3 regions of the Streptosporangium sp. NPDC002721 genome follow, and region 1 is predicted to be linked to each of the others. Evidence: riboswitches for the same ligand, from Rfam matches in the RefSeq annotation. Region 1 holds a riboswitch; each other region holds the start of a gene.
The links. Region 1 has a riboswitch for cobalamin ahead of ACFYWM_RS12925 (CbtB domain-containing protein). Riboswitches for the same ligand answer to the same signal wherever they lie in the genome.
Positions count from the first base shown of each region.

Region 2: another riboswitch for cobalamin. It lies ahead of ACFYWM_RS41540 (ABC transporter substrate-binding protein); the one in region 1 lies ahead of ACFYWM_RS12925 (CbtB domain-containing protein).
Region 3: another riboswitch for cobalamin. It lies ahead of cobN (cobaltochelatase subunit CobN); the one in region 1 lies ahead of ACFYWM_RS12925 (CbtB domain-containing protein).

Region 1 covers NZ_JBIAQI010000008.1:132,312-142,281, forward strand. Annotated here, with positions in the region: gene ACFYWM_RS12900 (cobyrinate a,c-diamide synthase) at 1-1,161, opposite strand, end outside; gene cobO (cob(I)yrinic acid a,c-diamide adenosyltransferase) at 1,155-1,757, opposite strand; gene ACFYWM_RS12910 (magnesium chelatase subunit D family protein) at 1,912-4,122, opposite strand; gene ACFYWM_RS12915 (histidine phosphatase family protein) at 4,178-4,741, opposite strand; gene ACFYWM_RS12920 (CbtA family protein) at 4,738-5,484, opposite strand; gene ACFYWM_RS12925 (CbtB domain-containing protein) at 5,492-5,686, opposite strand; cobalamin riboswitch at 5,721-5,850, opposite strand; gene dop (depupylase/deamidase Dop) at 5,981-7,498, opposite strand; gene ACFYWM_RS12935 (acyltransferase family protein) at 7,586-8,743, opposite strand; gene arc (proteasome ATPase) at 8,997-9,970, opposite strand, start outside.
Region 2 covers NZ_JBIAQI010000047.1:2,631-12,600, reverse strand. Annotated here, with positions in the region: gene ACFYWM_RS41575 (SDR family NAD(P)-dependent oxidoreductase) at 1-310, shown strand, start outside; gene ACFYWM_RS41570 (ABC transporter ATP-binding protein) at 511-1,152, opposite strand; gene ACFYWM_RS41565 (ABC transporter ATP-binding protein) at 1,145-2,083, opposite strand; gene ACFYWM_RS41560 (ABC transporter permease) at 2,080-2,892, opposite strand; gene ACFYWM_RS41555 (ABC transporter permease) at 2,971-3,951, opposite strand; gene ACFYWM_RS41550 (ABC transporter substrate-binding protein) at 3,948-5,501, opposite strand; gene ACFYWM_RS41545 (hypothetical protein) at 5,515-5,718, opposite strand; cobalamin riboswitch at 5,705-5,904, shown strand; gene ACFYWM_RS41540 (ABC transporter substrate-binding protein) at 6,092-7,096, shown strand; gene ACFYWM_RS41535 (FecCD family ABC transporter permease) at 7,111-8,274, shown strand; gene ACFYWM_RS41530 (ABC transporter ATP-binding protein) at 8,271-9,089, shown strand; gene ACFYWM_RS41525 (helix-turn-helix transcriptional regulator) at 9,207-9,647, shown strand; gene ACFYWM_RS41520 (VOC family protein) at 9,658-9,970, shown strand, end outside.
Region 3 covers NZ_JBIAQI010000006.1:132,508-142,477, forward strand. Annotated here, with positions in the region: gene cobN (cobaltochelatase subunit CobN) at 1-2,655, opposite strand, end outside; cobalamin riboswitch at 2,823-2,947, opposite strand; gene ACFYWM_RS09825 (precorrin-3B synthase) at 3,020-4,552, shown strand; gene ACFYWM_RS09830 (precorrin-8X methylmutase) at 4,549-5,175, shown strand; gene ACFYWM_RS09835 (precorrin-2 C(20)-methyltransferase) at 5,196-6,707, shown strand; gene ACFYWM_RS09840 (PucR family transcriptional regulator) at 6,823-7,662, opposite strand; gene ACFYWM_RS09845 (ABC transporter ATP-binding protein) at 7,684-8,472, shown strand; gene ACFYWM_RS09850 (cobalt-precorrin-6A reductase) at 8,544-9,308, opposite strand; gene cobM (precorrin-4 C(11)-methyltransferase) at 9,331-9,970, opposite strand, start outside.

The DNA.
Region 1 (9,970 bases):
CGCGGTGCGGTGGAACTCGTGCCCCCGGTAGCGCTCCCCGTCCCTGGTGAGCGGCGAGTCGCGGACGGCCACCGCGTCCCGGTAGCCGAGGGTGAGGGTGCCGGTCATCCTGGCCTCGACGTCGAGGACCCCGCACATCGGCCTGCCGTCCAGCCTCCTGGCGAGGTAGAGCAGGCCCGCGCACTCGGCCGAGATCGGCCCGTCGAACGCGGCGACCCGCTCGCGCAGCGGCTCGTTGGCCGACAGCTCGGCCGCGTAGACCTCGGGGAAACCGCCCCCGATGACGATCCCCCGGGCCCCCTCGGGGAGGGTCTCGTCGACGAGCGGGTCGAAGGGGACGACCTCGGCGCCCGCCGCCGCCAGCAGCTCGGCCTGCTCGGTGTAGCCGAAGGTGAAGGCCTGCCCCCCGGCGACCGCGACCCTCGTGACGGGGGCGGCGGGCGGCCCGGGGGTCCACGGGACGGCCGTCAGCGGCGGCGCCGTACGGGCCAGGCGCAGGATCTCCTCCAGGTCGCAGGAGGCGGCGACCAGGTCCGCGACGGCGTCCATGGCCCGCACGGCCTGGGTGCGGCGCTCGGCGGCCGGGACCAGGCCCAGGTGCCTGGAGGGGGTGGCGACGGCGTCGCTGCGGCGGATCGCGCCGAGCACCGGGACACCGCTCTCGGCGAGCGCCTCACGGCAGATGGCCTCGTGCCGTTCGGAGCCGATCCGGTTGAGGATCACCCCGCCGAGCCTGATCCGGGTGTCGTAGGAGGCGAACCCGTGCACCAGCGCCGCCACGGAGCGGCTCTGCTTGGCCGCGTCCACGACCAGCACCACCGGGGCGCCGAGCAGCCTGGCGACGTGCGCGGTGGAGGCGAACTCGGTGGAGCCCGCCCCGTCGTACAGGCCCATCACGCCCTCCACGACCGCGACGTCCGCCCCGGCGGCGCCGTGCAGGAACAGCGGGGCGACGAGCTCCTCCCCCACCAGCCAGGGGTCGAGGTTGCGCCCTGGACGGCCGGTGGCCATGGCGTGGTAGCTGGGGTCGATGTAGTCGGGTCCCACCTTGTGCGGGGAGACCGCCATGCCCCGGCGGGTGAGGGCGGCCATCAGACCGGTCGCCACGGTCGTCTTGCCCGCGCCGGAGGCGGGGGCCGCGATGACCAGCCGGGCTACCATTCGATGCCCTTCTGACCCTTCTGCCCGGCGTCCATGGGGTGCTTGACCTTGCCCATCTCCGTGACGAGGTCGGCGGCGTCGAGCAGCCGGGGGTCGGCGTCACGTCCGGTGACGACGACGTGCTGGCCGCCGGGACGGCCGCGCAGGGTCTCGACCACCTCGTCGACGTCGATCCAGCCCCACTTCATGGGGTACGTGAACTCGTCGAGCACGTACAGCCGGAACGTCTCGGCGGCGAGGTCGCGCTTGATCTGCTCCCAGCCCTCGCGGGCGTCGGCGGCGTGGTCCTCCTCGCTGCCGGGGCGCTGGATCCAGGACCAGCCCTCGCCCATCTTGTGCCAGGAGACCGGCCCGCCCTCGCCGGAGTCGCCGAGCACCCGCAGTGCCCGCTCCTCGCCGATGCGCCACTTGGCGGACTTCACGAACTGGAAGACCCCGATCGGCCAGCCCTGGTTCCAGGCGCGCAGGGCCAGGCCGAAGGCGGCGGTGGACTTGCCCTTGCCCGGTCCCGTGTGGACGATCAGCAGCGGCCGGGTGCGGCGCTGCCTGGTGGTCAGGCCGTCCTCGGGCACGCTGACGGGTTTGCCCTGCGGCATCGTCGCCCTCCCTTCACTGTCATGCGGCTCACTGTCATGCGGCTCACTGTCATGCGGCTCACTGTCATGCGGCCCACTGTCATGCGGCTCACTGTCATGCGGCCCGCTGTCATGCGGCCCGCTGTCATGCGGCCCGCTGTCATGCGGCCCACTGTCATGCGGCGCCGCGCCGTTCGCGGACCATCCCCGCCAGGTCGGTGAGGTCGTCGAGGCGTACGGTCTCCGCGCCCATCCGTGCCGCCAGCGAGGCGGCGAGGCCGAGGCGCACGTGGCCACCCTCGCAGTCGACCACCACGCCCGCCACCCCGGCCAGCAGTCCCGCCGCGCGATGGGACTCCTCGACGGTGCCCGAGGTGGCCCGCCCGTCGGTGACCAGGACCACCAGCGGGCGCCTGGAGGGGTCGCGCAGGCGCTCGACCCGCAGCACCTCTGCGGCCCGCAGCAGGCCGGCGGCCAGCGGGGTACGTCCCCCGGTGGGAAGCTCGCGCAGCCGGGCCGCGCCGGCCTCGACGGAGGAGGTCGGCGGCAGGACCAGGTCGGCGCGGGCGCCCCGGAAGGTGACGAGCCCGACCTTGTCGCGGCGCTGGTAGGCGTCGAGCAGCAGGCCGAGCACCGCGGTCTTCACCGCCCGCATCCGCTGCCTGGCGGCCATGGAACCGCTGGCGTCCACCACGAACAGCACCAGGTTGCCCTCGCGGCCCTCCCGGACCGCCTCCCTGAGGTCGCCGCGCCGCAGCAGCAACCCCGGCCCGCTCCTGCCCCGCGCCACCTGGTACGGGGCGGCGGCGCCGACGGTGGCCCGCAGGTGGAGGGAGCCGGTGTGGCCCTCGGGGACGCGGGCCCCCGTGGTGCGGCCCAGGGGCGTCCTGGCGCGCGACCGGCGCCCGGGGGCTCCGGCGCCGACGCCGGGGACGGTGAACAGCCGGGTCCTGCCGCCGGGCTCGGCGTCGAAGGTCCGCTCGCGGGCCGGTGCTCCCCCGGCCGTCTCCGGCGGCTCACCGGGGTTCGCGGCGGAGGTAACGGGGTGCGGGGGCTCTTGCGTCCCGGGGTCAGGGCCGTCCGGGACGTCCTGGATCTCGGACCGGGGGGCCTCCCCTCCGGGGTCGCCCCGGTCTTCCTGAGTCCGGTCTCCCTGAGTGGCGTCCTCGGCCTCGGGGCCGCCGTCGGGCGCCGGTCCGTCCGGGCCTTCCTCGGGGCCGGTGCCCCCGGGGCCGCCGGAGCCGTCCGGATCCTCGGGGCCCTCGCGGTCGTCCGGGTCGTCGGGGATCTGGTCCAGAAGGTCCTGGAGCTTGGACTCGTCCAGGCCCGGCGCGTCGAAGGGGTCCCGGCGGCGGCGGTGCGGGAGCGCGAGCCTGGCCGCCTCCCGTACGTCGTCGGCGGTGACGGTGGTGCGGCCCTGCCAGGCGGCGTGCGCGATCGCCGCGCCGGCGGTGACCAGGTCGGCCCGGAGCCCGTCCACCTCGAACCCCGCGCAGACGGTGGCGATCCTGAGCAGCGCCGCGTCCGGCAGCACGACGTGGGGCACCCTGGCGCGGGCCTCGGCGATGCGCGCGGCCAGTGCCCGCTCCTCCTCCGACCAGGCGGCGGCGAAGGCGTCGGGGTCGGCCTCGAAGGCCAGGCGGCGCCGTACCACGTCCACCCGCTGGGACGGTTCCCGCGAGGCCCGGACCTCCACGGTCAGCCCGAAGCGGTCGAGCAGCTGCGGGCGCAGCTCCCCCTCCTCGGGGTTCATCGTCCCGACCAGCAGGAACCTGGCCGCGTGCCGCACCGACACCCCCTCGCGCTCGACGTAGCAGGTGCCGAGGGCGGCGGCGTCGAGCAGCAGGTCAACCAGGTGGTCGTGGAGGAGGTTGACCTCGTCCACGTACAGGACGCCCCGGTGGGCGCTCGCCAGGAGGCCGGGTTCGAAGGACTTCACGCCCTCGGTGAGGGCGCGCTCGATGTCCAGGGAGCCGACGAGGCGGTCCTCGGAGGCGCCGACGGGCAGCTCGACCAGGCGGGCGGGCCGCGCGGCGCCGTCCCGCGCCCCGCCGCCCCGAACTCCGTCCGGCTGAACTCCGCCGGATTCAGCGGCGGGAGGCCGGGCCGCGGAGGACCGGGGCTCCGTTTCCGTACGGGGCTCGTGCGGCCCGTCCGGGCAGCCGGGGTCGGGGGCGGCGGGGTCGCAGGAGAAGCGGCAGCCGGCCACCACCTCGACGGGCGGCAGGAGCGCGGCCAGCGCCCGCACGACCGTGGACTTGGCGGTGCCCTTCTCCCCCCTGACCAGCACTCCCCCGACGCGGGGGGAGACCGCGTTGAGGATCAGCGCGAGTTTCAGGTCCTCCAGCCCCACGATCGCGGTGAAGGGATAGCGGGAATCACGCACCTTCAAGATCTCCTGTCGTCTCGTCGAATCAATGGCTCGCCGGGCGCTCGAACCGTCATGGGAGGTAGCCGAGCCGCCAGCGCCCGCCGCGCCCGGTGAGCGTCACGCGGGCCAGCGGCGCGACGTCGACGCGCCAGAAGGACCGGGCGGGGGCGTCGAGGGCGTGGACGACCGCGGCGCGGATGACCGCCGGGTGGGTGATCGCGACGGCCCTGCCGGGGGCGCGGGCGGCGAGCCAGCCGGACACCCTGGCCAGGAGCGCGGTGACCGGCTCCCCGCCGTGCGGCGCCGCGCCGGGGTCGCCGAGCCAGGAGGCGAGCGCCTCGGGCTCGGCGGCCTCGACCTCGCCGAGCGTCATCCCGCTCCAGCGGCCGTAGTCGCAGTCGGCCAGCAGCGGGTCGTGCTCGGCCCGCAGGCCGAGCGCCGCCGCCGTCTGGACGCAGCGCAGCTCGGCCGGGCAGGCCGCGGGCCCCGGGCCGAGGTCCCGCGCCATCCCCTCGGCCCGGCGCAGGCCGCGCTCGTCGAGTGGTTCGTCACCCGGGAACGCGGCCCGTACCGTCGCCGAGGTGGAGGCGTGGCAGACCAGGAGCAGGCGGGTGACCCCCGAGGGGGTCGTCACACCGGGCCGCGCCTGCGGGCGGCGAAGGCGAACAGCGCGCCGACACCGGCCCAGAAGACCACCTGGGTCCCTATGGAGGCGACCCGGAAGTCCCACAGGAGGTCGGCGGGGAAGCCCCGGGGCACCTCCGAGATCTCCGGCAGCAGGATCCAGGACGCGACGACGGGGACCAGGAAGGTGGCACCGGCCGACAGCCAGCGCACCCACGGCTCGCTCGCCGAGGCGTAGCGGTAGGCGGCGACGGCCGCGGCGACGGCGAGGATCCCGATGACCACCGCGACCAGGTAGAGCACGGTGCGCTGGTTGATGGTCTCCGGGTCACCGACGGCCGGTGGGTTGGCGGGATATTTCACGAAAGGGATGAGGACGACGGAGGTGAACGCGGCGGCGGCGAGGCTCACCGCGAGCACCGGTTCCGAGCGGGGTCCCGCCCGGCCGCGTACGGCCGCGTAGACGAGGGAGAACAATCCTCCGAGCGCCAGCCCGTACAGGCCCAGGGCGAGGAAGAGCCCGAAGCGCTGGCCGTCCCTGCTGACCAGGGCCTCCTCCCCGTCGTGGGAGTGGGAGTGGGCCGCGGTCCCGGTGTCGTCGTGCGGTTCGGCCGGGGAGGCGGCCGCGGCCGCCTCCTCCAGCGCGATGGCCTGGTCGATACGCGGTTCGCCGACGGTGTAGGCGAAGACGGCCGCGAGCAGCCCTGCGAGCAGTCCGACGACGAGGCCCCGGACGATGAGTTTGGTGATCACCTGTGGCTCAGTGGCACGGCACGCCGAGCAGGTGGCGCCCGTCGTGCATGAGTTCGTGCAGGTAGTTTCCCGCCTGGGAGATCGCTCCCTGGTCGAAGGTGACCAGGTAGGCGAGGAGCAGCAGCACCGGTACGGCGAGCAGCCAGCGGGTGAGCGAGTGCCATGGGATGGGCTGAACGTGCGGTGCCGAGATCTGGCTCACGGCCACCTCCTCCGGGATTGACGCGTCCCTTTTCGTAGGTCGGTGGCGGCCGAGTGTGACCTGGCTTCCGGCTCCGGGGAGCCGGTTACAGTGGCGCGACCGCACCGGAATCTCACCGGATTTCCCTCGCACCGCCACAAAACACCCGGAACGTATCCCGGTTCTCCGTCCCCCGTCAATCCGGGTGTCCGGTTTGCCGGGATCCGGCCGGACGTCCGGCGAAACGTCCGGCCGGACAGGGTCCGGGTACGCCGAAAGGGGGGCGGCCCTGCCCGGACCGCCCCCCTCAGGAGGTCACTGCTCGCCGGTCAGCGCCGTCACCAGCTCCGCGGCGGTACGGCAGCGGTCGAACAGCTCGCCCACGTGGGCCTTGGTGCCGCGCAGCGGCTCAAGGGTGGGGACGCGCTGCAGCGACTCGCGGCCGGGGATGTCGAAGATGACCGAGTCCCAGGAGGCGGCGGCCACCGACTCGCTGTACTGGCTCAGGCAGCGGCCCCGGAAGTAGGCCCGGGTGTCGTTGGGCGGCACCTCGATGGCCCGCTGAACCTCTTCCTCGGTGACCAGGCGCTGCATGCGGCCCCGGGCGACCAGCCGGTTGTAGAGCCCCCGGTCGGGACGGATGTCGGAGTACTGGAGGTCGACGAGCTGCAGCCGCGGGTGCGACCAGGGAAGGCCGTCGCGAGTGCGGTAGCCCTCCAGGAGCTCCAGCTTGGCCACCCAGTCGAGCTCCCTGGACAGCTGCATCGGGTCCTCCGCCAGGCGGGTGAGGACCGACTCCCAGCGCTCCAGGATGTCCTTGGTGGGCTCGTCCAGGCCGTTGACGCTGCGCTCCTCGGCGTACTTGCGGGCGAGCTCCAGATACTCCATCTGCAGCTGCACCGCCGTCAGCTTGCGGCCGTCGCGCATGGCGATCTCGTACTTGAGCGTCGGGTCGTGCGAGACCGCGCGCAGGGCCTGGACGGGGTTGTCCACGGCCAGGTCGCGGGTGAAGTAGTTGTCCTCGATCATGGCCAGGACGAGCGCGGTCGACCCCAGCTTCAGGTAGGTCGAGATCTCCGACATGTTGGCGTCGCCGATGATGACGTGCAGGCGGCGGTACTTCTCCGGGTCGGCGTGGGGCTCGTCCCGGGTGTTGATGATCGGCCGCTTGAGCGTCGTCTCCAGGCCGACCTCGACCTCGAAGAAGTCGGCCCGCTGGCTGATCTGGAAGCCCTCACCCCGGGAGTCCTGGCCGATGCCGACCTTGCCCGCCCCGGTGACGACCTGCCGGGAGACGAAGAACGGCGTCAGGTGCCGGACGATGTCGGCGAACGAGGTTGCCCGGCGCATGAGGTAGTTCTCATGGCAGCCGTAGGAGGCGCCCTTGTTGTCGGTGTTGTTCTTGTAGAGCTGGATCGGGGCGTTGGCCGGCATCGCCGAGGCGCGGACCGCCGCGTCGTGCATCACCCGCTCGCCCGCCTTGTCCCAGATCACCGCCGCCCGGGGATTGGTGCACTCGGGCGTGGAGTATTCGGGGTGGGCGTGGTCGACGTACAGCCGGGCCCCGTTGGTGAGGATCACATTCGCCAGGCCGAGGTCCTCGTCGGTCAGCTGGCTCTGGTCGGCCACCTCCCGCGCGAGGTCGAACCCCCGTGCGTCCCGCAGCGGGTTCTCCTCCTCGAAGTCCCATCGCGCGCGCCGTGCCCTGGCCGCCGAGGCCGCCAAATAGGCGTTCACGACCTGAGAGGAGGTCACCATCGCGTTGGCCCCCGGCTGTCCGGGCACGGAGATACCGTACTCGGTCTCGATGCCCATCACCCGCCGTACCGTCATGCGCACCCTCTGTTCGTCAGGGACTGATTCTCTCCGTGGTATCTATTCCCGACCCTAGACCCTTCACTATGCCCGGTGGTCGGACAGTTATGGCACCGAAGCCTTTTCGCCCGTTGAGAGGGGGATCGAGGAGAGCGCGGGGAACTGTGACGAGGGCGGGGATGTGCCCCTTCTCCGCCTCCTGGACTTGACGAATTCCTGAAGCGGGCGCTCGGCCACCCGGTACACCAGGTAGGAGAACGCCATCGCGACCAGCACGGTGACCAGCGCGGTCAGCGCGGGCGGCAGCACGTCCCGCAGGGCGGGGAGGACCAGCACCGCGGCCGGGGTGTGGAACAGGTAGAGCGGGTAGGTCAGCGCCCCCAGGACGACCAGGCCGCGCCAGCGCAGCCAGCCCAGCCAGCCGAGCGCCACCATCGCCATGAGCGCGTAGAAACCCACCACGGTGGCGACCACGGCCCACTCGGGCACGGGCATCGCGGCGTAGCCGACGTTCTCGATCCGCCCGGCCACCCGGTCCAGCGCCGCGCTGACGGCCAGGCCGCCGCTGATCCCCGCCAGGCACCACAGGACGAGCCTGGGACCGAATTTGGTCATCAGGAAGAACGCCATGCCGCCGACGAAGTACGCCGCGTACTTGGGCATGACCACGAGGTCGACCCAGGCCTCCTCGCTGCCCGCGAAGAACCCGGCCGCCAGCAGCCAGACGCCCATGAAGACCAGGCAGCGGTTGAGCGTCACCCCGACGATCACCAGGATCGAGATCAGCACGTAGAAGCGGAGCTCCACCCAGAGCGACCAGTAGACCCCGTTGGCGTCGTAGACGCCGAAGGCCCGCTGGAGCATCGTGAGGTTGATCCCGTACTCGCCGAGGCTGAGCTTGGGGTCCAGGGCCGTGGCGGCGGTGAGCCCGTAGACCGCGGCGGTGACGGCCACGCTGACCCAGTAGGCGGGAAAGAGCCGCACCAGCCGGGAGAGGGCGAACGCCCCCAGGCCACGCCCCCAGATGCTCATCAGGATCACGAAGCCGCTGATCATGAAGAACAGCTCGACGCCGAGGATGCCGAGCCCGGAGACGGTGGAGATCGCCGGGAACAGCTCGGCCGGGCGGTCGCCCCACACCGAGGCGAAGGCGATGAAGTAGTGGAAGGCGAGCACCGCCATGGCGGCGAGGAAGCGCAGGAGGTCGAGCTCGGCGAGGCGGCCACTTCCCCGAAGCGCCTCGCGGGAGCCCGTGCCGTTCACCGGGCGGCCGGGCCGGAATGTTCACGCACGCCACTTGGACGGCGTCTCGATCATTCGGGTTCCCAGGGACGGCTGTCTATTTCCGTTCACTCGCGGGACGGGTGTGAAAGAAGGCGCGAACCTTCACCCCCAAAAGGGACAAAAAGGATTAAGGCTTGCTAATCGCCAAATATCAGTGAAAGTTCGGGAAGACGCCGACGGCGCGGCCCTCGCGAGGAGAGCCGCGCCGTCGATCGAGCGTGGTTACGGGTGGTTACAGGTACTGACCGGTGTTGGCCACCGTGTCGATGGAGCGCCCGGCCTCGGTGCCCTGCTTGCCCGTCACGAGGGTGCGGATGTAGACGATCCGCTCGCCCTTCTTGCCGGAGATGCGGGCCCAGTCGTCGGGGTTGGTGGTGTTGGGCAGGTCCTCGTTCTCGGAGAACTCGTCCACGCAGGCCGCGAGCAGATGCTGGATCCGCAGGCCCTTCTGCCCGGTCTCCAGGAACTGCTTGATCGCCATCTTCTTGCCGCGGTCGACGATGTTCTGGATCATCGCGCCGGAGTTGAAGTCCTTGAAGTACAGGACCTCCTTGTCGCCGTTGGCGTAGGTCACCTCGAGGAAGCGGTTCTCCTCGCTCTCGGTGTACATCCGCTCGACGACCCGCTGGATCATGCCGGAGATGGTCTCCTGGCGGTTGGAGTCGTGCTCGGAGAGATCCTCGGCGTGCAGCGGGAGCTCGGGGATGAGGTACTTGGAGAAGATGTCCTTGGCCGCCTCGGCGTCCGGCCGCTCGATCTTGATCTTGACGTCCAGGCGGCCGGGCCGCAGGATCGCCGGGTCGATCATGTCCTCGCGGTTGGAGGCGCCGATCACGATGACGTTCTCCAGGCCCTCGACGCCGTCGATCTCCGACAGGAGCTGGGGAACGATGGTGTTCTCGACGTCGGAGGAGACGCCCGAGCCACGGGTCCGGAAGATCGAGTCCATCTCGTCGAAGAACACGATCACCGGGGTGCCCTCGGAGGCCTTCTCGCGAGCCCGCTGGAAGACCAGGCGGATGTGCCGCTCGGTCTCGCCGACGTACTTGTTGAGAAGCTCCGGGCCCTTGATGTTGAGGAAGAAGCTCTTGCCGGACTGGCCGGTCTTCTCCGCGACCTGCTTGGCCAGGGAGTTGGCGACGGCCTTGGCGATGAGCGTCTTGCCGCAGCCGGGCGGCCCGTAGAGCAGGACGCCCTTGGGCGGGC
Region 2 (9,970 bases), on a different contig from region 1:
CCTCACGGTCTCGCTGGCCCGCGAGCTGAAGGACACCGGGGTGACCTCCAACGCCGTCGCCCCCGGCGCCATCCTGGTCGACAGCGTCCAGCACTTCCTCACCGACCTCGCCCCGGCCCGCGGCTGGGGCGAGACGTGGCAGGAGATCGAACGCAACGCGATCGCGGAACTGGTGCCCAACGACGTCGGCCGGCTGGGCCGTCCCGAGGAGATCGCCGCCGCGGTCCTCTACCTCAGCGGCCCGCTCGCCGACTACGTCACCGGCACCACCCTGCGAGTGGACGGCGGCACCGTCCGCGGCGTCCACTGACCGCCCTTCGTGGAAAGGCGGCTTCGTGGGAAAGCGGCTTCACGGAAAGGAGGCTTCGCGGAAAGGGGGCTTCGCGGAAAAGCGGCACGGAAGCGGCCGGACCGGCCGGTCGCCCGCGCGAGAAGCGCGTCCCCGCCGGCGGACGGCCATCCCCTGGACCCGCCCCCGCACCCCACCCCCGGGACGCGGCACCACGGGGATCACCCGATCGGGAAGCCGACGACCCCGTCGGCCCAGCGGTCCAGCAGGACCTGGTCGTGGCTGATCGCCAGCACCCCCGCCCCGGTGCGCTTCCGGTAGGTGTTCACCACGCCGACCAGGTGCGCCTGGGTGGAGGCGTCCAGCATGGTGGTCATCTCGTCGCAGATCAGGTAGCGGGGTTCCAGGGTGAGCGCCCTGGCCACGCAGGCCCGCTGCAACTGCCCGTCGGAGACCTCGTGCGGCCACCGGGTGAGCAGCTCACCGGTGAGCCCCGTCTCATCGGCCAGCTCGGCGACGCGGCTCGCGTCGGGCCGCCCGTTCGCGGCCAGCGGCTCGCCGATCACCTCGGCGAGCGTGAGACGCGGGTCCACCGCGAGCCTGGGCTGCTGGTAGATCAGGGCCACCCGGGTACGCAGGTCGCGCGCCGCGCGCTGCCGCCAGCGCGTCACGGGCGTGCCGTCCACGGCGAGGGTGCCCGACGCCGGGCGCAGCATCATCGCCATGACCCTGGCCAGCGTCGACTTCCCGCACCCGCTCGGCCCGGCCAGGCCGGTCACCTCGCCGGGCCTGACCGTCAGGGACGCCGCCTCCAGGGCGATGTGCGCCCCGTACCTGACGGTGACGCCGGTCGCCTCAAGCATGCCTGTCCTCCAAGGGGTGATGGCAGGCCACGCCGCCGTCCACCGGCGGGGATGTGGCGCACCGCTCGGTGTGGCGGCCGCAGCGTGGCCGGAACGCGCATCCCCGGGGCAACCGGGTCAGCTCGGGCGGCATCCCGGGGATGGGGACGAACTCCCGGTCCGGCTGGGCGGCCACCAGGCCCGCGGTGTACGGATGGCGGGGGCGCCCGAGCACCTCGGCCGCCGGCCCGGACTCGACCAGGCGGCCGGCGTACATGACCGCGAGGTCGTCGGCGACCTGCTCGGCGGCGCGCAGGTCGTGCGTGATCAGCAGTACGGCGCGCCCCTCGTCGCACAGCTCGCGCAGCGTCGCCATCGCCCGGTCCACCAGCGGACGGTCCAGCCCGCTGGTCGGCTCGTCGGCCAGCACCAGCCACGGGTCGCCCGCCAGCGCGATCGCGTTCGCCACCCGCTGGGCCATGCCACCCGACAGCTCGTGCGGGTAGCGGTCCAGCTCGTGCGGGCGCAGGCCGTAGCGTGCCGCCAGGTCGTCGGCGGTGGCGGGCGAGCCGAGCTCGCGGATGACCTCCTGGAGTTGCGCCCGCGCGGTGCGCACCGGTGTGAGGTGGGTGGCCGGGCTCTGCGGGATGAGCCCGATCGCGCGCCCGCGCACCCGCCCGGCCAGTACGGCCTGCGAGGCGCCGACCAGCTCCACCGGCTCCCCTCCCCCGTGTTCCAGCCAAGCCTGGCCGGAGACGGAGGCGTTGGCGGGCAGCAGTCCGAGCAGCGCGTGCGCGAGCACCGACTTGCCGCAGCCGGACTCCCCCACCAGGGCCAGGCACCTGCCCTGGCGTACCTCGAAACTCGCGTCGTTCACCGCCCGCACCGTCGCGCCGGGGACGCGGAAGCCGACGTTCAGGTCCCGGACCCGTAGCCGTCCCTGGTCGGTCACAGTTCCAGCTCCGATCTCCAGCGGGGGGTGTGGCGGTCGCGCCAGCGCTGGGCCAGCACCGACACCGCCAGCGTGGGTACGAGGATGAACAGGCCCGGCAGCAGGCTCGACCACCAGTCCCCGGTGAGCAGCGACCGCTGCCCGTCATTGATCATGTTGCCGAGCGAGGCCAGGTGCGGCGGGAGTCCCAGGCCGAGGAAGCTCAGCGCGGTCTCGTGCCAGATCGCGTGCGGCACCATCAGCACCGTCGCCAGCACCAGGTGGGGAAGGAGGTGCGGCAGCAGGTGGCGGCGGATGACGCGTGTTCTGCTCGCCCCTCCGGAGATCGCCGCCTCCACGAACGGGCGCGAGCGCAGCGAGAGCACCTCGGAGCGGACGATCCGCGCCGCCGTCGTCCAGTGCGTCACGCCCACCGAGACCACCACCGCGGCGGCGCTCGGCGCGAACAGCGCGACGATGAAGATGCCGAACAGCAGGTGCGGCAGGGCGTTGAACCCGTCCACCACCCGCATGAGGACGCGGTCGGCCGCTCCCCCCAGGCTGCCCGCCGCCAGGCCCATGAGCCCGCCGATCACCATGCTGACCAGCGCGGCCACCAGCCCGACGAGGAAGGAGACGCGCAGGCCGTAGATCGACCTGATCAGCACGTCCCGCCCGACCTCGTCGGTGCCGAGGAGGTGGGAGAAGGAGGGGGGCTGCCCGGCCGAGCGCAGGTCCACCAGGCTCTGGTCAAGCTGCACGAAGGGCGGCACCAGGAGCACTGCCAGTGCCAGCACCACCAGGGTGCCGGCCGCGAGTCTCACCGGCATTCAGCCCACCTCCCGCGTCAGCGGTCGTCGAAACGGCATCCGGCCCACCCTTGGCGTTCGCGATCGTCGAAACGGCATTCAGCCCACCCCCAGCGTTCGCACCCGCGGGTCGGCGACGGTGTAGGCGATGTCGGCCAGCAGGTTGCCGGCCAGCACCGCCGCCGTACCCAGCAGCGTGAGCGCCGCCAGCAGCGGGAAGTCCATGGCCAGCGCCGCCTGTACGGAGGCCGCGGCGACCCCCGGCCAGGAGAAGACCGTCTCGACCAGGATCGCGCCGGTGACCAGTTCCGGGATGCGGGCGCCGAGCAGGGTGAGGAAGGGCAGCAGCGCCGACCGCAGCGCGTGCCGTACGACCACGGTCCGCTCGCGCAGGCCGCGGGCCCGGGCGCCGATCACGAAGTCCTCCCGCAGCACCCCGATGACCGACTCGCGCACGTAGAGCACCAGCCACGACGACTGGGAGACGGCGAGCACCGTGACCGGCAGGATCATGTGCCGCGCCACGTCGAGGGGTTCGACCGTGGTCGACGCCGGGTCGGTCAGGCCGCCCGCGGGCAGCCAGCCCAGTTGGACCGCGAAGACCCAGACGGCGAGCAGTCCCAGCCAGAACACCGGGGCGGCCTCGTTGGCGAACGCGCCACCGGTGATCACCCGGTCCAGCCAGGAGTCACGCCGCCAGGCGGCGACGGTTCCCACCACCAGGCTGCCGGCGAGCATCAGCACCAGCGCCGACCCGGTGGCCAGCAGCGTCCAGCCGAGCCGCTCGCCGATGACCTCGGCGACCGGCCGGTGCAGGGAGCGCGACTCGCCCAGCTCGCCACTGGCCAGGTTGCCGAACCAGGTGGCGAACTGCTCGACGACCGGCCGGTCCAGGCCCCAGTTCTGCCTGATCGACTCGGCCACCTCCGGCGAGGTGACCAGCGCGCGCTCGCCGAGGTACTGCCTGACCGGATCGAACGGGGACGCCTGGGCCAGCGCGAACATGCCGATCGTGACGATCACCAGCAGTGGTACGGCGAAGGCCGCCCGCCAGGCGACCATCTTCAGTACCGCCCTCACGCGACCGGCTTCCAGGTGTGGATGCCGGCGAACAGGCCCCCGGTGGCGTGCTCGTGCGCGTCCACGCCCGGCACGATGCCCTCGTACCTGCCGCGGACCACGTACACGTGCTTGAGGAAGACCAGGTACGAGAAGACCTCGTCGTCCCTGACGATCTTCTGGAAGCCGGTGTAGGCCCGTTCGCGCTCCGCCTTGTCGCCCGCGGCCCTGCCCTGCTCCAGCAGCCTGTCGACCTCGGGGTTGTCGTAACGGCCCGGGTTGAGGAAGCCCTGGCCCTTGAAGTCGGAGTGGAACAGCTCGTAGTTGACGTAGTCGGGGTCGTACGGGCTGCCGAACCCCATGACCGCCGCGTCCTCGCCCAGCCGCGCCTCGATGGCGTCCCAGTCCAGGCCCGCCGGCTCGACCAGCAGCCCGATCCTCTTGGCGTCGGAGGCGGCGGCGAGGGCGAGTTCCTTGCGCAGCGAGTCGCCCGCCGGATACATCAGGGTGAACTGAGCCTTCTTCCCGTCCTTCTCCCTGATGCCGTCCTCACCCGGGATCCAGCCCGCCTCGTCGAGCAGCTTTCCGGCCGCCACGGGGTCGGCGGCGCCGCCGGTCACCTCGGGGTTGTGCCATCCGGTGTCGGGCGAGATCGGCCCGTAGGCGGGGGTGCCCGCGCCGGCGAGGATCGTGTCGGCCATCGCCTGCCGGTCCAGGGCCAGGCTGAACGCCCTGCGCACGGCCCGGTCGCCGGTCACCGGCTGAGTCATCGGGAACATGACCGCGCGGTAGTCGGCGCTCGGCACGTCGTACACGGTCAGGCCCGCCTGTCCCCGCAGGCCGGTGGCGGCCTTCGGCGGGAGCACGGTGGCGTCGAAGTCGCCCGCCCGGATCCGGGTCGCGCGCACGTTGTCGTCGGGCGCGAAGGCGAGCACCAGCCTGGGAATCGCCGGGGCGCCGCCCCAGTACTCCTTGTCGGCCTCCAGCACGATCTTGTCGCCGGGTGTCCAGGAGACGAACCGGTAGGGGCCGCTGCCGACCGGCCTGGTCTTCTCCAGCGTGCCCTTGGGCACGATGCCGAGTGTGGTGCGCTGCACCAGCGGCGCGTAGGGGTGCTTGAGCCTGAACACCACGGTCCGCGCGTCGGGAGCCGCCACGTCCTCGATCGCCGAGTAGTCGCTCCTGATCGTGGAGTTGTTGGCGGGATCGAGCAGCGCCTCGTAGGTGTACTCCACGTCCTGGCTGGTCAGCGGTTTGCCGTCGTGGAACTTCAGCCCTTCCCTCAGGGTGAAGGTGACGCTCTTCCCGTCCTCGGCTACGACGGGCTCGTCGGCGGCGAGCGCGGGCCTGAGCGTCAGGTCGGGGGCCCGGCTCATCAGCCCGTCGAAGATCAGCGAACCGCCGTCGGGGGAGAACCCGAGCACCGGGCTCAGGTTGTCGAACTCCGAGCTCAGGCCGATGACGAACGTGTCGTCCGGCGCGGTGGCCGGGCCCCGGGGCGCGGAGCAGGCCGTGACCGCGAGGGCGAGGGCGGCGCACAGCGTGGCGTACTTCTGGAGAAGCTGAGTCACATGGGAACTTCTATCACTTGCAAATACCTTGCAATAGTCCGGGTGGCCCTTCCCGCGCCGCCCTACCGGGATGGGGGCCCGCGTCACGCGGGACGGCGAACGTGGTGACGGCGAACGTGGTGACGGTGAACGTGGTGACGGTGAACGTGGTGACGGCGAACACGATGACGGCGAACACGGTGACGGGCCCGAGGGCCGGTCGGGTGATTTGTCGCATCCTGTGTAATGATGACGAGCGAAAAGGCGAGCGCGGAACGAGGAAGCCGGTGTGAATCCGGCGCGGTCCCGCCACTGTGATCGGCGAGCGAATCCCGAACAAGCCACTGCCCGGAGGACGGGTGGGAAGGCCGGGACGAGCCTCGACCCGAGAGCCAGGAGACTCACGCGGTCGCCTCCTCGATGGAACTGGGGCGGATCTCCCCGGAGAGGACGGCGTGCCGGTTATGCCCATGGGACCGATCGGCCCGGTGCTGTTGTCTCGCACGGCACCCGAACACGCCCGAACTCCCTCACCGCCCCTCACGACGCGTTCCGGTGTGACACCGGTTCCCGCCGACGACTCGTCGGCCCCTTTGTGAGAGGACCCATACATGACGACGGGCAGACGCTCGCTGTCCCTGCTGCTCGCGCTCGCCTCGGCCGCCCTGGTCTCCGGCTGCGGTACGGCCGCCGTCGGGACAGGCGCCGGCACCTCCGCCGCTCCGGCGGCCTCCGCCGTGGCGGGCTTCCCGGTCACGGTGGCCAACTGCGGCGTGAGCACCACCTACGAACGGCCACCCGGGCGCGCGGTGTCGCTGAACCAGCACGCGACCGAGGTCATGCTGGCGCTCGGGCTGGAGAAGTCCATGATCGGCACGGGCTACCTCGACGACCGGATCCTGCCGGAGTACCGGGCCGCCTATGACCGGATCGAGGTGCTGTCCAAGGAGTACCCGTCCTACGAGGCACTGCTGGCGGCCGAGCCCGACTTCGTCTACGCGGGTTTCTCCAGCGCCTTCGACGACAAGGAGGGACGCGGCCGGGCCGCCCTGACCGGGGCCGGGATCGACTCGCACCTGAACGTCGAGGAGTGCCCGTCCGGGCCGGTGACCATGGCCATGGTGGACGAGGAGGTCCGTACCGTCGCCAAGATCTTCGGCGTGCCGGACCGGGCCGAGGAGCAGGTGCGGAGGTTCCACGCGACCCTGGACGCCGTCGGGGAGAAGCTCGCGGGAGCGACCCCGGTCAAGCTGTTCGTCTACGACAGCGGCGACAAGACCGCGTTCACCGCGGGCGGCGCGGGCGTCGGCAACGAGATCATCAAGCGGGCCGGTGGGGTGAACCTGTTCGCCGACGTGGCCAAGGCGTGGGGGGACGTGTCGTTCGAGCAGGTGGCCGAGCGCGCCCCCGAGGTGATCGTCATCTACGACTACGGCGACCGGTCCGCGGCGGAGAAGGAGAGGTTCCTGCTCGCCAACCCGGCACTCAAGGACGTACCCGCGATCAGGAACAGGCGGTTCGCGGTGCTCCCCCTGTCGTCGACGGTGCTCGGCGTCCGGGCGCCGTCCGGGGTGGAGTCCCTGGCCCGCCAGATCCACCCCGGCCGCTTCAAATGACCGACGCGACTGACATGACTGACGCGACCGACGCGACCAAGGCGACCGGCGCGACCGAGGCCGCCCGGACCGCCGGGGCGGCGGAAGCGACCGGGACAGCCGGGACAACCGGGATAAAAGGGACGGAACCGGCCTTCGGTGCCGTCCCGCGCCGTCGCCCCGGCCCTCCCCTGCCGCTCACCCTCGCCCTGCTCGCCCTGCTGGCCGCGGCGACGGTGACCCTCGGGGTGGCCGTCGGCTCGATCGGCCTGCCGGCCGGCCAGGTCTGGGGAATCCTGCTGCACCGGATCCACCCGGCCCTGGCCGGGCAGACCTGGACGGCGGTCCGCGAGACGATCGTGATGGACGTGCGGCTGCCCCGGGTGCTGCTGTGCGGGGTGGTCGGAGCCGGCCTGTCGGTGTGCGGCATGGCGCTGCAGGCGCTGGTCCGCAACCCGCTGGCCGACCCGATGCTCCTGGGGGTGTCCTCGGGGGCGAGCGTCGGCGCGGTGGCCGTCGTGGTGTTCGACGTGACCCTGTTCGGGGTCTTCTCCCTGCCGCTGGCGGCGTTCTGCGGGGCCCTGGCCGCGCTGGTCGCGGTCTACTTCCTGGCCAGGTCGGGCGGGCGGATGACGACGGTACGGCTGGTGCTGGCGGGCGTGGCGACGGCCGAGGTGCTCTCGGCGGTGGCGAGCTTCCTGATCGTGACGTCCAACGACCCGCACAAGACACAGTCGGCGCTGCGCTGGATGCTCGGCGGGCTGGCCGGCACCACCTGGACGACGGTGTGGATTCCCGCCGCCGCCGTCCTGGCCGGGACGGCGGTCCTGCTCGGCGTCTCGCGCCCGCTCAACCTGCTGCTGGCCGGTGAGGAGGCCGCCGCGTCCCTCGGGCTCGACGTGCACCGGTTCCGGGCCGCGCTGTTCGTCCTCGTCGCGATGATGATCGGCACGATCGTCGCGGTGAGCGGCTCGATCGGGTTCGTCGGGCTGATCATGCCGCACGTGGTGCGGCTGCTCCTGGGCGCCGACCACCGGCGCGCGCTGCCCGCGGCCGCGCTGCTCGGCGCCGCGTTCCTGATCGTCGCGGATCTGGCCGCCCGCACGCTCATCAGCCCCGAGGAGATCCCGGTCGGGATCCTGACCGCCCTGGTCGGCGGCCCGTTCTTCCTGTGGCTCATGCGACGGAGGGCTCGATGAGAGCGAAGGGATTCACGGAGGCGGGGGCGCTGTCCGCCGAGGACGTGTCCGTGGTCGCCGGCGGCAGGTCCCTGGTTCGCCGGGTCAGCCTGGACGTGGCGCCGGGCGAGGTGATGGGGCTCGCCGGCCCCAACGGCGCGGGCAAGTCGACCCTGCTGCGCACGTTCTACCGGACGCTGCGTCCCACGTCGGGGCGGGTGCTGCTGGACGGCGACGACGTGTGGCGGCTGCCCGGCAGGCAGGTGGCGCGCAGGCTCGCCGCCGTGCTCCAGGAGAGCGCGGGAGACTTCGAGCTCAGCGTGTACGACGTGGTGGCGATGGGCCGTACCCCGCACAAGCGGGCGTTCGACGGCGACGACGCCGGTGACCGGGCCGTCATCGTGGACGCGCTGGAGCAGCTGGAGGTCGCCTCCCTGGCGTACGCGCCGTTCGACCGCCTGTCGGGCGGGGAGAAGCAGCGGGTCCTCATCGCCCGCGCGCTCGCCCAGCGCTGCGGGACGATGGTGCTGGACGAGCCGACCAACCACCTCGACCCGCGCCACCAGCTCGACGCGCTCCGTCTCGTCCGCTCCCTGGGCGTCACCGCGATCATCGCGCTGCACGACCTCAACCTGGCCGCGGCCTTCTGCGACCGCATCTGCGTGATGGGCTCCGGCGCGGTGGTCGCCCTGGGCACGCCCGGGGAGGTGCTGACCCCGGCGCTGCTCGCCGAGGTCTACCGCGTCGAGGCCGAGGTGACCGCGCGCCCGGACACCGGCGTCCCGCAGGTGACCCTGCTCACCGGGGCGTGGAACGGCGAGAGGGGGCCCCGCTGACCTGACCCCCGCCTCCCGCCTCCCGTACCGGAACACCGTGAGAGCGTTCCGGCTCTCACCGGCTCACCGGACCCGTCCGTGATCTTGGTTTGGGCAGGTGGGTGGTAGAGTCGTCCCATGAGCCCGGAAGATCTCGCCAATCTCGCGCACCTACGCCGGGCGCGGGATCTGATCGACCGGGAGTACGCCCGGCCGCTCGACGTGCCGACGATGGCCCGCCGCGCGCTCATGTCCCCGGCGCACTTCTCGCGACGCTTCCGGGCGGCCTACGGCGAGACGCCGTACAGCTATCTGATGACCCGCCGGATCGAGCGGGCGATGGCGCTGCTGCGCGGGGGGATGAGCGTGACCGACGCGTGCATGGCGGTCGGCTGTACGTCGCTCGGCTCGTTCAGCTCGCGGTTCACCGAGATCGTCGGGGAGACGCCGAGCGCGTACCGCGGCCGGGAGCACCACGCCGTGGCGGCGATGCCCGCCTGCGTGGCGAAGGTGCGGACCCGCCCGACGAGAAACCCGCCGAGCAGGATCCGAGAAGCGGGCCGCACCACCGCCGCCTAACGTTGACGACATGAACATCGCACTCCGCTACGCCCACATCACCGTCAACGACCTGGACGAGTCGCTCGCCTTCTACCGTGACGCCCTCGGCCTCGAGGTGCGCAACGACGTCGCCTCCGGCGAGTTCCGCTGGGTCACCCTCGGCAGCCCGACCCAGCCGGTCCTGGAGATCGTGCTGTCCGAGCCGCACGCGGGCCGTTCACAGGCCGACGGCGACGCCATGCAGGAACTGCTCACCAAGGGCGTCCTGTCCACGAGCGTCTTCAGCACCGACGACGTCGACGCGACCTTCGAGCGGGTACGGGCGTCGGGCGCCGAGGTGC
Region 3 (9,970 bases), on a different contig from region 1:
GGCCAGCCTGCTCGGCACGGCCTTGGGGTCGACCGAGTAGAAGTTGCGGCCGGTGGGGAGCACGTTGATCAGCCCGCGCAGCGGCGACCCGCTCGGCCCGGCCGGGACGTAGCCGCCGTCGAGGGCGTGCAGGATCGCGTCGATCTCGTCGGTGGTACGCGCCAGCCGGGGTACGACCTCGACGGCGGCGAACCGCAGGATCCGCTCCACGGTCTCGAGGTCCGCGCCACGCGCCCGGCTCTCAGCGGCCGGACCGGCCGGGTCTGCCGGACCTCCCGAGCTTTCCGGGCCTGTGGAGCCTGCCGGGCCGTCCCGATGGCCGGTCGCGCCCGCCGAGCCGGTCGAACCGGTCGTGTCGGAGCCGCTACCCGAACCGGTCACGCCGACGTCTCCTGCCGGGGTGTCCGCCCGGCCCAGGACCTCGGCGGTCACCTCCCCCGCCGCCGACGGGTCCCAGCCCCGGTGCTCCATCGCCTCGACCAGGGCGCGGGCCAGGGTCTCGGCCTCGTCGACGCCGATCCGTCCCGCGCTGCCGTCCTCGGCCAGGCCCAGGGCCTCACGCAGCCCGACGAGCGCCTCGCTGCCCGCCCACATCTGCCGGGCGCGGAGCATGGCCAGCACCAGGTCGACGCGCGGCTGTCCCTCGGGGGCGGCCCCCAGCACGTGCAGGCCGTCGCGGATCTGGACGTCCTTGACCTCGCACAGCCAGCCGTCGATGTGCAGCAGGAAGTCGTCGAACTCGGCGTCGTGCGGGCGGTCGGCGACGCCGAGGTCGTGGTCGAGCCTGGCGGCCTGGATCAGCGTCCAGATCTGGGCGCGGATCGCGGGCAGCTTGGCCGGGTCCATCGCCGCGATGGAGGCGTGCTCGTCGAGGAGCTGCTCCAGCCTGGCCATGTCCCCGTAGCTGTCGGCGCGGGCCATCGGCGGGACGAGGTGGTCGACCAGGGTGGCGTGGGCGCGGCGCTTGGCCTGGGTGCCCTCGCCGGGGTCGTTGACGAGGAAGGGGTAGATCAGCGGCAGGTCGCCGAGCGCGGCGTCCGGGCCGCAGGAGGCCGACAGGCCCGCCGACTTGCCGGGCAGCCACTCCAGGTTGCCGTGCTTGCCCACGTGGACCACGGCGTGCGCGCCGAAGCCGTCGGCCAGCCAGCGGTAGGCGGCCAGGTAGTGGTGGCTGGGCGGCAGGTCGGGGTCGTGGTAGATCGCGATGGGGTTCTCGCCGAAGCCGCGCGGCGGCTGCACCATGACCACCACGTTGCCGGAGCGCAGCGCGGCCAGCACGATCTCGCCCTCCGGGTCGCGCGACCTGTCGACGAACAGCTCGCCGGGAGCCGGGCCCCAGTGCTCCTCCATCCGCTCGCGCAGGTCCGCGGGCAGGGTGGCGTACCACTCGGCGTACCGGCTCGCCGCGATGCGCACCGGGTTCCCGGCGAGCTGCTCCTCGGTGAGCCAGTCCTGGTCCTGCCCACCCGCGGCGATCAGCGCGTGGATGAGCGCGTCGCCGTCCTGCCCGGTCACCCCGGGCAGCTCGTCCTCGGCGCCGATGTCGTAGCCGCGCTCGCGCAGCGCGGCCAGCAGCCGTACCAGACTGGCCGGGGTGTCCAGGCCGACGGCGTTGCCGATGCGGGCGTGCTTGGTGGGGTAGGCCGACAGCATCAGCACCAGCCGCCGCTCGGCGGGCGGGATGTGCCGCAGCACGGCGTGCCGCACCGCGATGCCCGCCACCCGCGAGGCCCGCTCGGGGTCGGCCACGTAGACGGTGAGCCCGTCCTCGTCGATCTCCTTGAAGGAGAACGGCACCGTGATGATCCGCCCGTCGAACTCGGGGATCGCGACCTGGGTGGCGGCGTCCAGCGGGGACAGGCCGTCGTCGTTCTCCTCCCAGGAGGCCCGGCTGCTCGTCAGGCACAGGCCCTGCAGGATCGGCACGTCCAGCTCGGCGAGCGCGCCGACGTCCCAGGCCTCGTCGTCCCCGCCCGCCGACGCGGTCGCCGGACGGGTGCCGCCCGCCGCGAGCACGGTCACCACCAGGGCGTCCACCGTACGCAGGACCTCCACCAGGCCGGGCTCGGCGGTGCGCAGGGAGGCGCAGTACACCGGCAGCGCCCGCGCGCCCGCGTCCTCGATCGCCGAGCAGAGCGCCTCGACGAAGGCGGTGTTCCCGGCCACGTGGTGGGCCCGGTAGTAGAGCACCCCGACGACGGGCCCGTCGTCTCCCTCCTGGTCGCGCGCCTCGCGCTCCAGCGTTCCCCACGTGGGGGTGGGCTCGGGCGCGGCGAACCCGTGGCCGGTGAGCAGCAGCGTGTCGGACAGGAAGTGGTGCAGCTCGGTCAGGTTGGCCGGGCCGCCGTGGGCGAGGTAGGCGTGCGCCTCGGCGCAGACCCCGCCGGGCACGGTGGACAGCTCCATCAGCTCGGCGTCGGGCGCCTGCTCGCCACCGAGCACGACGACGGGCCGGGGACCGGCGAGCAGGGCGTCCAGCCCCTCCTCCCAGGCGCGGCGCCCGCCCAGCAGGCGTACCACGACCAGCTCGGCGCCCTCCAGCAGCGGCGGGAGGTCGGCGGCGGTGAGCCTGGCGGGGTTGCCGAGCCGGTAGTCGGCGCCGCTCGCGCGGGCGCTCAGCAGGTCGGTGTCGGAGGTCGAGAGCAGGAGGATCACGCGCCACACTCCAGGAGAGGCAGGGCGGTACGGCCCAGGGGTGCCACTTCGTGGCAGGGGAACGGCGATGCCACGGTGTCCACGGTGTCGCGGGGGAACGGCGAAGAGCGCACGGAGCTTCCTCCCTCGGGGTCCTCGCCCCGGGTCGTCGTCGGCCGCGACGGCTGGAGTCTCCTGGCTCCCGGATCGGTGCTCACCCCGGCCTTCCCGCCCGTCGTCGGACAGTGGCCCGGGTGGGGTTCGCTCCCCGGTTACAGTGGCGGGACCGCGCCGGAATCACACCGGCTTCCTCCCTTTGCCGTCGCCACCGATGACACTACGGCAGTCCGGTTCGTTGCAAGAAACTGGCGTTAACATCCTTCGAGTGTCCATTGCCGACTTTTCCGGACGATCGCGACTCGACGCGTGCCCCGGGGCGCTCCAGGTCCATGCCGCCGCGGACGGCGGCCTGGCCCGCGTCCGCGTGCCCGGAGGTCGCCTCACCCCCTTCCAGCTGCGCGAACTCGCCGAAGCCGCCTCGGCGTACGGCGGCGGCGTCATCGAGCTGACCTCCCGCGCGAACGTCCAGGTGCGCGGCCTCGGCCCGGAGGACCCGGACAGCGGTACGGGCGGCGGTGCGGAGAACGGGTTCGCCGCGCGGATGGCGAGGGCGGGCCTGCTGCCCTCGGCGACACACGAACGGATCCGCAACATCCTCGCCTCCCCGCTGACCGGACTGGACGGACCCACCGGACCGGCCGAACCGACCGGGCCCGCCGCACCGACCGCACCGACCGCACCGGAGTATCCGCGCGGTGGGATCGTCGACGTCACACCGCTGGTCGGCGAGCTGGACCGGCGGCTGTGCTCCCGTCCCGCCCTCGCCGCCCTGCCGGGGCGGTTCATGTTCGCCCTTGACGACGGCCGGGGGGACGTGGCCGGTCTGGGCGCGGACGCGGGAATCCTGCCCACGGGACCGGACGAGGCCGCGCTGATCCTCGCCGGGACCGACACCGGACTGCGCGTCCCGCTCGGCGGAGCCGTGACGGCCCTGCTCGCCGCCGCCGAGGCGTTCCTCGACGAGCTGGCCACCCGGGACGTCACCGCCTGGCGGATCGCCGAACTCCCGGACGGCCCCTCCCTGATCGCCGCCCGGGTGCGAACCGCCCTCGGGATCTCCGGTACGCCTCCATTCACCCCGGTGAGGACGCGGGTCGTGACCCTCTGGCCGGTCGGCGTCATCGGGGGCACCGAAAACAACCTCGGAAACAACCTCGGGAACGCCCCCGGAAACGACCCGAGCAGCGGCATCGGGGACCCGGGCGCGCGGGTCGCGCTCGGGGTGGCGATCCCGCTGGGTCGGCTCACCTCCGAGCTGGCACTGCTGCTCGCGGAGGCCGCCTCGGGCGGGGAGATCCGGCTCACGCCGTGGCGCGGCGTGGTGTTGCCCGGCCTGGACCGTACCGAGGTCGCGGGCACGGCCGCCCGCCTGGAGGCCGCCGGGCTGGTCGTCGACCCCGCGTCGCCGTGGATCGGTGTGACGGCCTGCACCGGCCGTCCCGGCTGCGCCAAGTCCCTGGCCGACGTCCAGGCCGACGCGGCGACCACCATCGGCGTCGCCGTCGGCATGGCGGCCACACCGCCCGGAGACGAGCCATCCGAAAACGAGCTGTCCGGAAGCGAACCGTCCGGGAGCGGGCCGTCCGTGGCCCCGCCGTCCGGGAGCGGGCGGGGCACCGGTACGCTCCCCGTGCACTGGGCGGGCTGCGGCAGGCGCTGCGGCCGTCCGAGGGGGCGGGTCGCGGATGTGGTCGCCACCGGTGACGGCTACCGCCTGGAACTGGACGGCACCGGCCTGACCTGTTCCGGCATCGAGGAGACCGCGGCCGCGCTGGCGGCCGCCAGAGGGGAACTGTGATCGACTACGTCCGCGACGGCGCGGAGATCTACCGCCGCTCCTTCGCCACCATCCGCGCGGAGGCCGAGCTGTCCGGCCTGCCCGCCGACGTCGCCCGGGTCGCGGTCCGCATGATCCACGCCTGTGGAATGGTCGACCTGGTGAGCGATCTGCGCTGGTCACCCGGTGTCGTGGCCTCGGCGCGCGAGGCGCTCCTGGCGGGCGCGCCGGTGCTCTGCGACGCCATGATGGTCGCCTCCGGGGTGACCCGGCGACGCCTCCCCGCGAACAACGAGGTGCTCTGCACCCTCGGTGACCCCCGGGTGCCGGAACTCGCCGCCGAACTGGGCACCACCCGCAGCGCCGCCGCGCTGGAGCTGTGGCGCGACAGGCTCCAGGGTTCGGTGGTCGCGATCGGCAACGCGCCGACCGCGCTGTTCAGGCTGCTGGAGATGGTCGAGGAGGGCGCGGGCCGCCCCGCCGCCGTACTCGGCGTCCCGGTCGGCTTCATCGGTGCCGCCGAGTCCAAGCAGGCCCTCGCCGAGCACCCGGCGAACCTGGAGTACCTGGTCGTGGACGGACGGCGGGGCGGAAGCGCGATGACCGCCGCCGCGATCAACGCGATCGCTAGTGAGGAAGAGTGAGCGACGACGTGACCGGACGCGTGACCGGACGGCTGTGGGGCGTGGGGCTCGGACCCGGCGACCCCGAACTGGTGACCGTCAAGGCCGCCCGCCTGATCGGCCAGGCGGATGTGATCGCCTTCCACAGCGCCCGCCACGGCCGGAGCATCGCCCGCTCGGTGGCCGCCCCCTACCTGCGGGAGGGCCAGGTCGAGGAGGCGCTCATCTACCCGCTCACCACCGAGACCACCGACCACCCGGGCGGCTACCAGGGGGCGATCGACGACTTCTACGCCGCCTGCGCGGTGCGGCTGGCGGCCCATCTGGACGCCGGGCGCGACGTGGTGGTGCTGTGCGAGGGCGACCCGCTCTTCTACGGCTCGTACATGCACATGCACAAGCGCCTGTCGCACCGCTACGTCACCGAGGTCGTGCCGGGCGTGACGTCGGTGAGCGGCGCCTCGGCGGTCCTGGGGCGCCCGCTGGTCGAGCGGGACGAGGTCCTGACCGTGCTGCCGGGAACGCTCCCGGCCGAGGTGCTCGCCGAGCGGCTGGCGTCCACCGACTCGGCTGCGGTGCTGAAGCTCGGCCGTACGTTCACCAAGGTCCGTGACGCGCTGGCCGAGGCCGGGCGGCTCGACGAGGCCTGGTACGTCGAGCGCGCGACCACCGGGCAGCAGCGCCTGGCCCCGCTCGCCGAGGTCGACCCCGGCAGCGTCCCGTACTTCTCGCTGGCGCTGATCCCGAGCCCCGTCAACGCGGCGGGCCCCGCGCCCGCCACCGCCGCCCCGGCCGCCCCGAAGGCGCGCGGCGAGGTGGTCGTGGTGGGGCTCGGCCCCGCCGGGCGGCCGTGGCTGACGCCAGAGGCGCAGGAGGCGCTGGCCGGTGTCGACGAGCTCGTCGGGTACGGCCCCTACCTGGACCGCGTCCCGCCCAACCCGCGCCAGCGCCGCCATCCCACCGACAACCGGGTGGAGGCCGAACGGGCCGCGCACGCGCTGGAGCTGGCCGCGGCCGGATCGAGGGTGGCCGTGGTCTCCTCGGGCGATCCCGGGGTGTTCGCGATGGCCAGCGCGGTGCTGGAGGTGGCGTGCGAGCCGAGGTTCGCGGACGTGCCGGTACGGGTGCTGCCCGGCCTGACCGCGGCGCACGCGGTGGCGAGCAGGGCGGGTGCGCCCCTCGGCCACGACTACTGCGTGCTGTCGCTGTCGGACCTGCTCAAGCCCTGGGAGGTGGTCGCCGAGCGGATCGGTGCCGCGGCGAGGGCCGACCTCGTCCTGGCGATCTACAACCCGGCCTCGAAGAGCCGTACCTGGCAGGTGGCCGCGGCGCGGGACCTGCTGCTGGAGCACCGGGCGCCGGAGACCCCCGTGGTCGTCGGCCGCGACGTCGGCGGGGCCCGGGAGAGCATGACCGTCACCACCCTCGGCGACCTGGACCCCGACGCGATCGACATGCGCTGCCTGCTGCTGGTGGGCTCCTCCACCACGCGGGTGGCCGAGCGGGGTGACGGCAGCCGGGTGGTGTTCACCCCCCGCCGCTATCCCGCCTGACGCACCGGGCCGGGCTGGGCCGAACCGGACCGGACCACACCGAACCGGGTCGCACCAGGACTGGCCGCATCAGGGGGCGGCGGGGGCGGCGTTGAACCGCCGCCCGCCCGCGGCCTCAGTCGTCGAGGAGCCGCCAGGTGGTGAGGGCGACCCCGGCCCGTACCAGCCCGGCGGGCTCGGTGAGTTCGACGCCCAGGGCCTTCCCGATCTGTTCGAGGCGGCGGGAGACGCTGCTGTGGTGCAGGTGGAGGAGGTCGGCGGCCCGGCGCAGGGAGCCGGTGGCGCAGTAGGCGTCCAGGGTGTCCAAGTCCTCCGGGTTGGCGGCCAGCCGGGCGATCGCGGTCACGTCGGCGTTGTCCCGCGCGGCGTCCCGGGGCACCTGCGCGAGCAACGCCAGCACGCCCAGGTCGTCGTGGTGGACGACCGGCCTGCGTGCGGTGGTGAAGCGGAGGGCGGTGCGAGCCTCCCGCCAGGATCGGTCAGGGCTCCCGGCGGCGCCGATGCCCGCGCGCGCGCCCGCAGGGAACCCGGCCGGGTCCACGGTGGTGGCCAGGATGACGCCCACGTCGGCGACCGGTGCCGCCTTCACCGGGCGGGCCGGGCAGATCAGGGCGCCGACCTGGTCGAGCGGGCGCCGCGACCGTACGGCGACGACGCGGATCGGCAGGTCGGCGGCGAAACCCAGGAGCCGCAGGGCCCGGGCCCTGGCCGCCTCGTCGCCGTCGGAACTGACCACCAGCTCGACGAGCGCGGGGTCGGCCATGCTCGTGCGGGCCGGGCCGTACCTCTCGACGACCGCCGTGGCGGCGATGGCGAGCCGGTCCAGCACCAGCTCGTCGAGCGGGCCGGGCGGGCCGGGGCGCTCCAGCCACACCGTGCCGACCTCCTCCCCGTCGAGAACGATCGGCGTCGTGGTGGAAGCGAGTGACGTCGCGCTGGACGCGGACGGCGTCACGGTGGACGCGGATGACGTGCGGTGCTGAGCGCCGAGCCGCTGCCGCAGGCCCGCGAACCGGTCGAGCCGGTACGCCATGACCTGGAGTTCGAGTCCGTCACCTTCCGGCAGGGCGGCCGCGCGGTGATCGACGGCCTGTCGCTGTCCGTACCCGCGGGGCAGCGGCTCGCCGTCGTCGGCCCGTCGGGGGCGGGGAAGACCACGTTGCTGCGGCTGCTCGCCCGCTTCCACGACGTGGACGAGGGCGCGGTGCGCGTGGGGGGCGTGGACGTGCGCGCGATCCGTACCGAGGTGCTGATGGCGCGGATCGCCATCGTCTTCCAGGACGTATACCTCTTCGACGGCACGATCGAGGACAACGTACGCCTGGGCCGTCCCGACGCCGGCGAGGACGAGGTACGGGCGGCGGCGACCGCGGCGCGGCTGGACGAGGTGATCGAGCGGCTGCCCGGCGGATGGGCGGCGAACGTCGGCGAGGGCGGCGCGCGGCTGTCTGGTGGTGAGCGCCAGCGTGTCTCGATCGCGCGGGCGCTGCTGAAGGACGCGCCCGTCGTGCTGCTGGACGAGGTGACCTCCGCCCTGGACCCGGTGAACGAGACGGCCCTCCACGAGGGGGTCGAGCGCCTGATGGCGGGCCGGACGGTGGTGACGGTGGCACATCGGATGCGGACCGTCCGGCGCGCCGACCGCGTCGTCTTCCTGGACGGCGGCCGGATCGTGGAGGAGGGCGGCCACGACGAACTGCTGCGCCGAGGCGGCCGCTACGCCGACTTCTGGGAGATCTCCACGACATCGGCGGGCACCCCCTGACGCCCCCTCAGGAGCGGTCACCCAGGCGGGAGGCGGGCGTGACGTGCCAGGGCCCGTCGATGACCTGGGTGTCACCGGGCGGGGGCGGTCTCCAGCCAGGCGAGCGCGGCCTCGACCGTCGCCACCGAGGCCACCCCCCCGGGCGGGGGCGGGCGGCGCACGATCACGACCGGCAGCCCGAGCTCGCGGGCGGCGAGCAGCTTCGCGGTGGTCATCTCACCGCCGCTGTCCTTGGTGACCACCACCTCCACCCGGTGCTCGCGCATCAGGGCCAGCTCGCCCTCCACGGTGAACGGCCCCCGGCTGAGCAGCACCTCCAGGCGTCGCGGGACGACCGGCCCCGGCATGTCCACCGAGCGGGCCAGGAACCACTGCCCGTCGAGCCCGGCGAAGACCGGCAGGCTGCGGCGTCCCGTGGTCAGGAACACCCGCTCCCCCAGCGAGGGCAGCAGCCCGGCGGCCGCCTCCAGGGAGGGCACCCAGCGCCAGTCGTCGCCGGGAGCCTCCCGCCAGCCGGGCCGCCGCAGGATCAGCAGCGGCAGGCCGGTCCGGCCCGCCGCCTCCACCGCCGAGGCGGTCATCCTGGCCGCGAACGGGTGCGTGGCGTCCACGACGACGTGGACATCGTGCTCCGCCAGCCACGCCGCGAGCCCGTCGGGACCGCCGAAACCGCCCTCGCGCACCTCCCCCACCGGCAGCTTCGGGTCGCGTACCCGGCCCGCCAGCGAGGACACCACGCGCGTCCTCGCGCGACCGTCGAGCGCGGCGGCGAGCCGCCTGGCCTCGTCGGTGCCGCCCAGTATCAGCACGTTAAGTGTGTCCGGTGTGTCCGGCACGCCGTCACCTCGGGACGTGGGGTCAGTCACGGCAGCGGGCGGCCGAGTACAGGTGGCTGTCGGGGAACTCCGAGGCGGTCAGCACCCGGCCGACGACGATCACCGCGGTCCGGAGGATCCCCGCCTCGCGGACCTGCCCGGCGATGTCGGCCAGCGTGCCGCGCAGGATCACCTCGTCGTCGCGGCTGGCCCTGGCCACCACGGCCACCGGGCAGTCGGCGCCGTAGTTGGGGACGAGCTCGGCCGCGACGGCCTCTACGCGCTGCACCGCCAGGTGCAGGACCATCGTGGCCCGGCTGCGGCCGAGCGTGCCGAGGTCCTCCCCCTCGGGCATGGGGGTGGCGCGCACCGAGGTACGGGTCAGCACGACCGTCTGCCCCACCCCCGGCACGGTCAGCTCGCGCCGCAGCGACGCCGCGGCGGCGGCGAAGGCGGGCACGCCCGGGATCACCTCGTACGGCACCCCCTCGGCGTCCAGCCTCCGCATCTGCTCGGCCATCGCGCTGAACACCGACGGGTCGCCGGAGTGCAGCCTGGCCACGTCGTGCCCGGCCCGGTGGGCGGCGACCATCTCCGCGACGATCTCCCCCAGGGCCATCCTCGCGGTGTCGACCAGCCGTGCGCCCGGCGGGCACGACTCCAGCAGCTCGGCCGGGACGAGC